DNA from 3 places in the Mesobacillus sp. MER 48 genome. Region 2 is predicted to be linked to each of the others. Evidence: riboswitches for the same ligand, from Rfam matches in the RefSeq annotation. Region 2 holds a riboswitch; each other region holds the start of a gene.

Region 1 (3,282 bases), on a different contig from region 2:
TAAATACCAGGAGAGCTTGCGGTATTGTTCACTGTCGAACATCATTACTACTGCAATGATACCTGAACCGACGACATACCAGAATATTTGCTTATATAAAAAGTTCTGGCCAACATATTGCCCGGTCTTCTGGGCGCTATAAATGGCGAGACAGCTGGTCAGAAAAAACAGCATTAAGAGAAGTGTTAACGTCCAATCAAAGCGGTCGAATTTTTTTGTGGATTTATCCATTTGCTACACCCTGTCCAAAATCATTTTTACAATATCGTTTACCAGGTATCTTTCGCCTGTACGAGAATGTATTACCATTTTATGCTAGCAGACGAATATTATCCTCACAATCCCTGAGCAGGTAATATGTCCCTATAAGTATTAGACGAATGACAGGAGGGTTTAGTTTCTTTTGAAAAGGGATTCTTTTAACCGGAAAGGTGGATAATAATTATGTTTTTGAGGATTCAAAATAAGATATTTTCCACCGTTTTTGTTAGAATGGAAGAAGCGTCATTTGTACGGAGCCGCTGGCATTCTGCAGCTTAGAATTTTCCGGGAGGTTTTGCTGTTGAAAAAGAACCATCCTTATAGCAGGGATTTATTATATCTCCACATGAACGAACGGGACCATTATGTACTTTCGCACGGAATCGAATTCCATGAATTTTCGAGGTCGCTGCCTGATCCATTTAACCATCTTTTGCTGTTGAAGCATCGCTATGAGGATGGCGAATTCAACAGGCATACTTTATTTGAGTATGTACCAGGAGATAGTGCCGAAAAGCTGGTAGGAGCCAATGTACATGCATATGGAGATTTTTGCTGGATTGATTTTGAGGAAGTGGAAGCACTGAATGTGCTGACGGCCCAGGAAATTGCCGAACTTCTTTATCTCGGGCATATCAAGCATCATTTGAAGCTGCCTTTTTACAATCAGCTTAATAATCGTTTTGTGTACCTGTCCAATGAGGACGGCTGGTTCAATAAGATCTATTACCGCAATTTCAATGACTTTTTCCGCATGCTTGGCAATGTCCTGTCAGGAAAACTCGGAGAAATGAAACCGGAAAAAACGCTGCTTGGAATCCGGAAAAAGAAGTCCTATCCATCTGTAAGCAAGGAAATCCTGAAATCACTGATACCAGCCTTGAAGGAAGGGGCTGTGTTTTCGCTGAAGAATATCCAGCAGAACCGCAACAAGATTGAAATACCGATCTGGATTATCGGAGATTTTGCCAACATGGATGATATGCAGGATGAATATAAAGAAGCAAGCCGGAGCAATCCTGACGGCAGGCTTGTTTTCGATAAAAAGTTGAAGGAATGGAGCTTGCTTGCACAATAAGTCGAAAAAACAAAATTTTTGCAGCAGCTTTTGGCAATTCGTGTATAATGAGTTGGAGCGGAAAATTACATAACGATCTGAACAGGTGTCTTTTATAACAAGACTTAATAGGGAAGTTGGTGAAAATCCAACGCGGTCCCGCCACTGTAAATGGGAGCAAGCTGCAACATGCCACTGTACAAATGTATGGGAAGGCGCAGCGAGCATTGACCATGAGCCAGGAGACCTGCCTGTCCATTGCACCAAGCAAACCTACGAGGATAGGGAGGTGCCGACAGGCTTTATGTCTTTTTTGATAAAAACATTTGCTTACTCGGACATCTCCCCTTCAGGTGGAGATGTTTTTTATTTATATCGAAAAAACGGAGGAGAAGTAAATGAAGAAATTATTGTTGATATGGGTGGCGGCTGCCATGATCCTGGCTGGCTGCGCTACTGGTGCACAGCCAGAAAAAAAGGAAGGCGAAAAAAACGCGCAGGAACAGAAGACAGGATTTCCTGTCACGGTAAAAGATGCGTTTGATGAAGAAGTTGTCATTGAAGAAAAGCCTGAAAAGATCATTTCCCTGATTCCGAGCAACACGGAAATCGTTTATGCGCTTGACAGCGGGGACGCAATTGTCGGCGTCACAGATTTCGACAATTATCCAGAAGAAGCAATGTCTAAGGAAAAAGTCGGCGGAATCGAGTTTAATATTGAAAAAATGATCTCGCTGAAGCCGGATCTTGTCCTTGCCCCTGGGTCCACCGCAGACACGGCCAAAGAAGGTCTGCAGCAACTAAAGGACGCAGGAATTGCGGTTGTCGTGGTGAATGATGCGCAGTCATTTGAAGAAGTGTATCAGTCAATCGAGATGATTGGAAAATCGATTGGTGAGACTGAAAAAGCAGCCGAGCTAGTAGATTCGATGAAAAACAGCTTCACAGAACTGAAGAAGAAAGCGGAATCCATTAAGCCAGAAGAGCAAAAGACTGTATTTGTTGAGGTCTCGCCTGAACCGGAAATCTACACCGCCGGCAATCATACGTTTATCAATGAAATGCTTGAGTTGATTGGTGCGAAGAACGCTGCCGGTGACATGGAAGGCTGGCCGAAAGTCGACCCGGAAGTCATGGTTGAGCGTAATCCGGATGTCATTGTGACAACCTATGGATATTATACGGAGAAGCCAGTTGAGCAGGTGCTTGCGCGGAAGGGCTGGAACAATGTAAAAGCGGTCAAGGACCAGCAGGTATTCGATGTCCACTCCGATCTTGTTACCCGTTCTGGCCCAAGGCTCGCTGAAGGAGCGGAGGTACTTGCAAAAGCCATTTACCCGGACGTTTTTAAATAATAAAGGATTAGCATATGTTTTTGCTGCAGCATTTTTGATCATCTCAATGCTGCTGGGAATATCGATCGGAACGGTTTCCATTCCTGTACCCGCTATCATCAAAATCATTGGTGCTGACATTTTCCGTTTTCAGGGAGAGGGAATCGATCCGATGCATGCAAGTATTGTTATGGAAATCAGGCTGCCCCGCGTGCTGCTGGCAGGACTGGTTGGCGCGTCACTAGCGATTGCCGGTGCCGCGTTTCAGGGCCTGTTGCGAAATCCGCTGGCAGATCCCTATACGCTCGGGATTTCTTCAGGTGCCTCCATTGGTGCGGTCGTTACGCTGTTTTTTGGCCTCTCACTGCCGCTGATCGGTGCCTTCACCTTGCCGGTGCTCAGCATTCTGTTCGCATTCGCCACTGTGTTGTTTGTGCTGTTTTTTGCCCGGAAAGTCGACAGGCTGCTCAGGGTGGAAACCATTATTTTGACGGGAATCATTTTAAGCTCCTTTCTAGGGTCGTTCATTTCGCTTATGATTGCTCTCTCAGGCGAAGAGCTGAGGCAAATCATTGGCTGGCTGCTCGGCAGCGTATCGATGCGCGGCTGGGAGTATATAAAAATCATTTT
Region 2 (3,282 bases):
AATCCTTCTGCCTGATAGTGCTTATAGGATACATCTTCAAGCATCACTGCCGTCATCATCCCGACTGTATCTTCAGGCTGTAATCCCTGCCCCTTCAAATATTGGATCATTTCTTCCCTATGGTCGCTGCAGTCATACCCTTTATCCACATGCCGGTTTACGAAAGTGCTGTACCAGCCGGTTCCCGCTCCGACAACTCCGGAAGACATCGTTCTTAATGGGATCGGAGAATTCAAGACAATGTAATCTTGCTTCATCTGAAGATGATTTTCTCCTAATTTTACTTGTGCTGGTTCATCTGAGCCGGCTGCTGGATTCAAGACTATTTCCTGCGCAGTAGCCATTGACTGTGGCTGCTTTTTTGTGTTCGTCTGTAAATTATTTGAAAACATCCGGGTAAACGGCTTTGGCAAGCTCCTCTACTCCTTCTGTCAGTCTCGGCCCAGTTCTTGTCACCTTATCGGAATGAACATCAACCACACGGTTTTCCTTTACAGCGGTAATCTTGTCCCAGCCTTTCCGGCTTATCACATTTTTCACCGGCTCATTCGTATAGTATCCATGCGTCGTGATGATCACATCCGGATTACTCTTAATGATGGCCTCTGGGTCCAGCTTTGGCCAACCTTCTTCTTTTACAGTGTTATCCGCATTAATGATTTGCAGCATTTCGTCAATGAAGGTATTCTTGCCAGCTGCATAAATTTCTGGTGTTGGTGATACTTCAACAAATACCAACTTTCTGTCTTCTTCTTTGATTTCCTTTGCTTGTGTTTTGATTTCTTCAATCTTTTTCTTCATGTCTGCAATCAAAGTATCGGCCTTTTCCTGTTCACCTGAGGCAGTACCAATCATGCTGATCGATTCATAAACTGCATTGAATGTCGTTGCGTCGTTAACGACAAGAACAGTGATTCCGGCATCCTTAAGCTGCTGGAGGCCAGCACCAGACGTATGTGCACCTGAAGCATGTGCAAGGACCAGATCAGGTTTTAAAGAAATGATTTTCTCAACATTAAATTCCATTCCGCCAATTTTCTCTTTCTCGGCCACTTCTTCAGGGAAATTATCAAAATCAGAAACTCCAATAATTTGATCATCAAGACCTAACCCGTATGCAATTTCTGTATTGCTTGGAATCAGGGAAACTATTTTTTCAGGCTTCGATTCGATTGTGACTTCTTGTCCGGTCCCATCCTTTATGCTAACAGGGAACTTTGCTTCTTCCTGTTGAACCGTTTCAGTTTTATTTGTCTTCTCCGCGTTCGACTGCTCAACATTGCCACACCCTGCCAATGCGCCAATTGTTAATAATAGTGCGAATAAAAAGGCATTCAACTTCTTCATCTGTCATTCCTCCGAATTATCATTTCGATTTGTTTCTGTAAACTTTTTGCACAACAAAATAAGACCGTTCTATAAAACTAAAAAAACACCTCCATTTTACTCATGGAGATGTTTGTATCGGTTCCTCTAATAAAAAGCCAGAATCGTTCCCAAACACCTCCTATCCTCGTAGGTTGTGACGCGAAGAATCAGGCAGGTCTCCTGGCTTCTGGTCATTGCTATCAAGCGCCTTCCCATACAAACAGTACAGTGGCATAAAGCTTGAAGCTCCCAGTTACAGTGGCGGGACCGCGTTGGAATTTCACCAACTTCCCTATTAAGTCTCTAAACTATTAAAATTCGTTTAGCAGACACCAGATTCTTTATGTATTAAATTTTCCGCTGGTATCAATTATACACAATTCGTGTCGAAAAAAGTGTGAATTTAGATAAATTATCTAAAATTAAATTTTAATAAGGGTCAAAAGCAGTAGGATACCATAAATAAAAAATCAAAAGACATCAATATAGCCTTTTGATTTTAAAGTTATGACTATCCTAATATTGTTTAGAAACTGCTCATGTTTGATTATTCTTCTCGCAATAGAATGGCTTCCTTCGCCATGACCGCAAGTTCGATTTTTTCAATTGTTTTGCAATAATTAGTTAAAATTTCTCCATCCACACTGACTTCCTTATGAAAATAATCGAGGACATGCCAATCCTCAAACCAATCCCCGCTCTCTGCCTCTTCATGACGGGTATCCGGCCAGGTGTATTTCAAGGGCGGGCTGTATAACCGCTCGGCACCCTTTCTTAACTCGCAATTCTTGATCCGACGCTTATAAAAGGACCGGGGGAAAGATTCATTTATATCATTAAACAAATGAGGCCAATAATCTTTCCTTGAGCCTGTGTGAGGATGTTCTTGGGCCCATTTCAAGACCCCAGCCAGAATTCTTTCTTGCTGAAAAAGAAGCGAATACAACTTTTTTCCAAATAAAATTCTCTCGTGGAGCGAAGTGAAGTAGCGTAACGTGCCGCCGTTAAGGGAAGCTTTCACCTTTTTGTTCCCGGCACAACAGGGAAAAATGATATTGTTGAAATTCAAAAAATCGTACATTTTAAAGCTGACCGTACCTGTTACGATTTTTTTATAATGCTGATTTTGGATCAATCTTTTTTCCAGATAGCTCTGTTCATTGATCACCATCGCAAACGCCAATGCAGCTTGATCACCACTATTCCAAAAATAACGCCACATCGTTTCCATGAAGGTGGAAACATGAAAGTACCGTAAAAGATGGAACATTTCCTTTCTGCCTCTCACACTCAGGTCATAGATCAAAAATTGAGGATACACATCTTGAAATATCAACCAGCTGCCGCGCTCCAAAAAGGAAAAAAGGTCTTTCTGATCCTTATCAGATAAAAGCTTTGTCAGCAACTCCCCTTTTAAATCCGTCATGTTCCATCCGACGTTTCGCGATACCATATGTCCGAGGAAAGCCCAATGGATTTCAGGGTGTTGTTGGTAAAACTGAAAATAAGCCTGCGTCCGTGTTACATTGTTTCGATTGAGTTGTCTCGTCTGCTCTTTTATAAAATAAATCCATCCTTTATCTTTTTCTGATAAATCAGGCAGATGACCGAAAGCTTTCTTTTTCGACTTTTTCTTTAATTCTTTTTTTACATCTGAGAAAGATTTAAGCAAGAACGGCATCATCCTTCATAAACGTTCATTTTGTGTGGATCATTCATTCCCATCAAAGGAATGCATATTCATTTTGCACAAGGAATATGAATACAAAGATGTATATTCGGGAGAGGATGGGTTCAATGAGGCATCGGGTATATAAGGAAATGAGCAGAATCGTTGATCAGCTGATCCAGGACCAATCAGAAAACGGTGCCTGGCATTACCCTTTCGAGACCGGGATCGTAACGGACTGCAGT
Region 3 (3,282 bases), on a different contig from region 2:
TTTCGAATAGTGGTTAGATCTGTTTTTTGAATAATTGAAAAGGGTGATGAGTCATGGAGTCGATTGTCAGCAAAGTTTTGGACAATGTGGATATTAGAATTTTGGATTTACTGCAAAAGGATGCACAGCTAAGCAATCTTGAACTGTCAAAGCGTGTGAATTTATCGGCACCGGCGGTTCATGCAAGAATCAAGAGATTGGAGTCTGAAGGATATATCAAAAAGCAGGTCGCGATTTTAAATCATGAGAAGCTTGGTTTTGATTTGCTATGCTTTGTATTTATAAGCACCAATATGCACCAGGCTGAAATGCTCGCATCACTGGAAGGTTCATTGGAAGCAATGAAGGAAGTCCTCGAGTGTCATTGCTTATCAGGCGAGTATGATTATCTGCTAAAGGTTGCCTGCAAGGATCGCAAAGGCCTGGAGATATTTATTAGAAATCTGAATGAGCTGGGGGTCACCAGGATACAAACAAGCCTTGCTTTGAGGGAAATTAAGGATTCTACCGTTTTGCCAATACATGGTGATGAATAAAGAGTTAGATTTTTTAAAATATTGAATATATTTGTTTGGATATCCTATAATAAAGGGAGATAAGTTTGTCCTCACGATATACATAAATAGCATCTAATTTTTATTCAGGAGGTTATCATGGGTAGATTAGTTCATTTTGAAATTCATGTGAGTGATATGGATCGGGCTAAGAAGTTTTATGGAGAGGTATTCGGATGGTCATTTCAAGATTGGAGTGAATATGCAGGAATGCCATACTTCGGTGCTGTGACTGGCGATGAAAAAGAGCCTGGAATCAATGGTGCATTAATGCAGCGGCAGAGTGCTCCTCCAGAAGCTAACCAAGCATTAAATGGATTTGCATGCACAATGGGAGTAGAAAACTATGATGAAACTGAAGCGAAAATTCTCGAAAACGGCGGCAATGTGTCAATACCGAAATATGCCCTCCCTGGAATGGCGTGGCAAGGATATTATAACGATACTGAAGGAAATGTCTTCGGAATTCATCAGCCTGATGAGAATGCGAAATAGAATCTTTGGTAGGTGAACAATATCCGAGATGATTGAATAAGTGCGCTCGAGGCATGGCCAAAACTTAAATCCACAAAAGACTTCTTCTTGTGGATTTTTTTTGTGCCCGTAATGTTTAATCAAACGTTTGATTAAATTTATTGATAATAAGCGAATTCAGGTTGAGCGTGGCCGGCCCCCATGGGATTCTCCGCTTGCGGGGTTATGTTCCAAGCATCAGCGTTTCAATTTATTGGCGAAAATTTAATTATATCGGCCACATTTCCAAATATATCAGCGGATTTTTGATTTTATCGACCACATTTAAAGATTTATCGACCACATTTCGCAATATATCGACCACACTCATAATTGGCGTGCTGTTATGAAAATAGTTGAAAAACCCTCAGAGATGATTTACTATCAATTCATAACACGATATATTGTGTTGGAAAGAGATTAATATAACTAAATATTGAAATTGCCGGTAAGTATGGTGTCTGAACAAGACTTAATAGGGAATCTGGTGAAAGTCCAGAACTGTTCCCGCAACTGTAAGTGCTGACGAAATAAGGATGAACCACTGTCTTAAAAATGGATGGGAAGGCCTTAAAGTAGGGTGAAGCACAAGTCAGGAGACCTGCCATATTTATGCGTGTTATCTTCTTCGGGAATTGGGAAGGTATTACGGGGATAAATTGATAGGCTCATGTAATTTTGCAGATACATATGAGGTGTTAATTGATCAACGTTACTTAAACCCATCTTTCGAGATGGGTTTTTCTCATTTTCAGGGAGCATTTTTCAAACAGGAGGTCAGGAATGGAAGGATTATCTACAAATGTGTCCAGGACTTTGCAGAACCGGCTGGTTTTGCCTCCGGACACGAATCATCTTGGAACGATTTTTGGCGGCACCGTGTTGTCCTATATTGATGAAATCGCAGCGATTGCAGCGATGAAGCACAGCAGGATGGCAGTTGTTACGGCTTCGATTGACTCAGTGAATTTCCTGTCATCGGCAGTAGTGGGCGATATCTTAACGCTTGAAGCTGTGGTGATTTCAACAGGGAGGACGTCGATGGAAGTGTTCGTGAAAGTGGAAAGCGAGAACTTGAATACGCGTAAAAAGACTTTGACGACCACCTCGATTTTAACCATGGTGGCAAAGGATGAAAAAGGTGTGCCCGTTCCGGTCGCCGGGGTCATTCCGGAAAGTATTGAGGAATGGGAGCTGTTCAACACGGCGGACATGAGAAGGCAGCATAGGCTGGAAAAGAAAAAAAGTAAACAAGCAGGAGGAGTCATCGATGAAAATTCAAGTAAAGGATGATCATGCAGCCAAACGGATTGCAGAAATTGAACAATCGTTCCCTCAATTAAATTTTTCACCATTCAAAGAAAAGGTCGACCAGGTCCTTGAAGCCAAGAATATGACAGACGATCAACTCGAGAACATGTTAATTTTGACAGCAGTCGAACGAATCGGCCGTATTGAACCTGACTGGACCTATGTGGCAGCACGCTTTTACTTGAAGAAATTGTACAAGCTTAGTGCAGGCTTTCGGGAAGGAGTTGGTTATGGATCCTTCTATGATTTAATCAATAGACTGATAGGAATCGGGATTTATGATAGCCGAATAGTAAAGGCTTATTCCCAGGAAGAAATCGAATATCTTGAAAAAGTGATCGATCCCGAGAGAGACAAATTATTTACCTACATAGGGCTTGCCACGATGGCGGAAAGGTATCTTGCACGCACTCAAAAAGGCGATTTTGCGGAGCTGCCGCAGGAGAGATTCATGATCATCGCGATGACCTTGCTGGCAGAAGAACCGATGGAAAAGCGGCTTGGATTGGTAGAGGAGGCATACTGGGCGCTGTCCAATCTCTATATGACCGTAGCAACACCGACACTTGCGAATGCTGGCAAAAGCTATGGCCAGCTGTCGAGCTGCTTTATTGATACGGTAGCGGATGATTTAAGAAGCATCTATGATTCCAACACGGATATCTCAACCTTGAGCAAGAATGGCGGCGGCATAGGCGTGTACTTGGGAAAAATCAGAAGCCGCGGCAGTGATATCAAAGGTTTCAAAGGGATCAGTTCCGGAGTGATCCCGTGGATGAAACAGTTGAATAACACCGCGGTTTCGGTTGATCAATTAGGGCAGCGCCAGGGTGCGATTGCTGTTTACCTTGATGTCTGGCATAAAGATATCTTCCCGTTCCTTGATGCAAAGCTGAACAATGGA

The links. Region 2 has a riboswitch for cobalamin ahead of M3593_RS10900 (ABC transporter substrate-binding protein). Riboswitches for the same ligand answer to the same signal wherever they lie in the genome.
Region 1: it holds a riboswitch for cobalamin, as region 2 does, so the genes downstream of both, M3593_RS21490 (ABC transporter substrate-binding protein) here and M3593_RS10900 (ABC transporter substrate-binding protein) in region 2, are expected to answer to the same signal.
Region 3: it holds a riboswitch for cobalamin, as region 2 does, so the genes downstream of both, M3593_RS19490 (acyl-CoA thioesterase) here and M3593_RS10900 (ABC transporter substrate-binding protein) in region 2, are expected to answer to the same signal.

What each region holds. Positions count from the first base shown of each region.
Region 1 covers NZ_JAMAUR010000010.1:28,589-31,870, reverse strand. The annotation lists gene M3593_RS21500 (FtsW/RodA/SpoVE family cell cycle protein) at 1-231, opposite strand, end outside; gene M3593_RS21495 (hypothetical protein) at 563-1,339, shown strand; cobalamin riboswitch at 1,406-1,587, shown strand; gene M3593_RS21490 (ABC transporter substrate-binding protein) at 1,717-2,673, shown strand; gene M3593_RS21485 (FecCD family ABC transporter permease) at 2,639-3,282, shown strand, end outside.
Region 2 covers NZ_JAMAUR010000002.1:923,326-926,607, reverse strand. The annotation lists gene M3593_RS10905 (adenosylcobinamide amidohydrolase) at 1-413, opposite strand, end outside; gene M3593_RS10900 (ABC transporter substrate-binding protein) at 379-1,347, opposite strand; cobalamin riboswitch at 1,522-1,720, opposite strand; gene M3593_RS10895 (DUF2515 family protein) at 1,916-3,049, opposite strand; gene shc (squalene--hopene cyclase) at 3,166-3,282, shown strand, end outside.
Region 3 covers NZ_JAMAUR010000007.1:47,207-50,488, reverse strand. The annotation lists gene M3593_RS19500 (Lrp/AsnC family transcriptional regulator) at 54-536, shown strand; gene M3593_RS19495 (VOC family protein) at 654-1,049, shown strand; cobalamin riboswitch at 1,506-1,690, shown strand; gene M3593_RS19490 (acyl-CoA thioesterase) at 1,851-2,360, shown strand; gene M3593_RS19485 (ribonucleoside-diphosphate reductase subunit alpha) at 2,338-3,282, shown strand, end outside.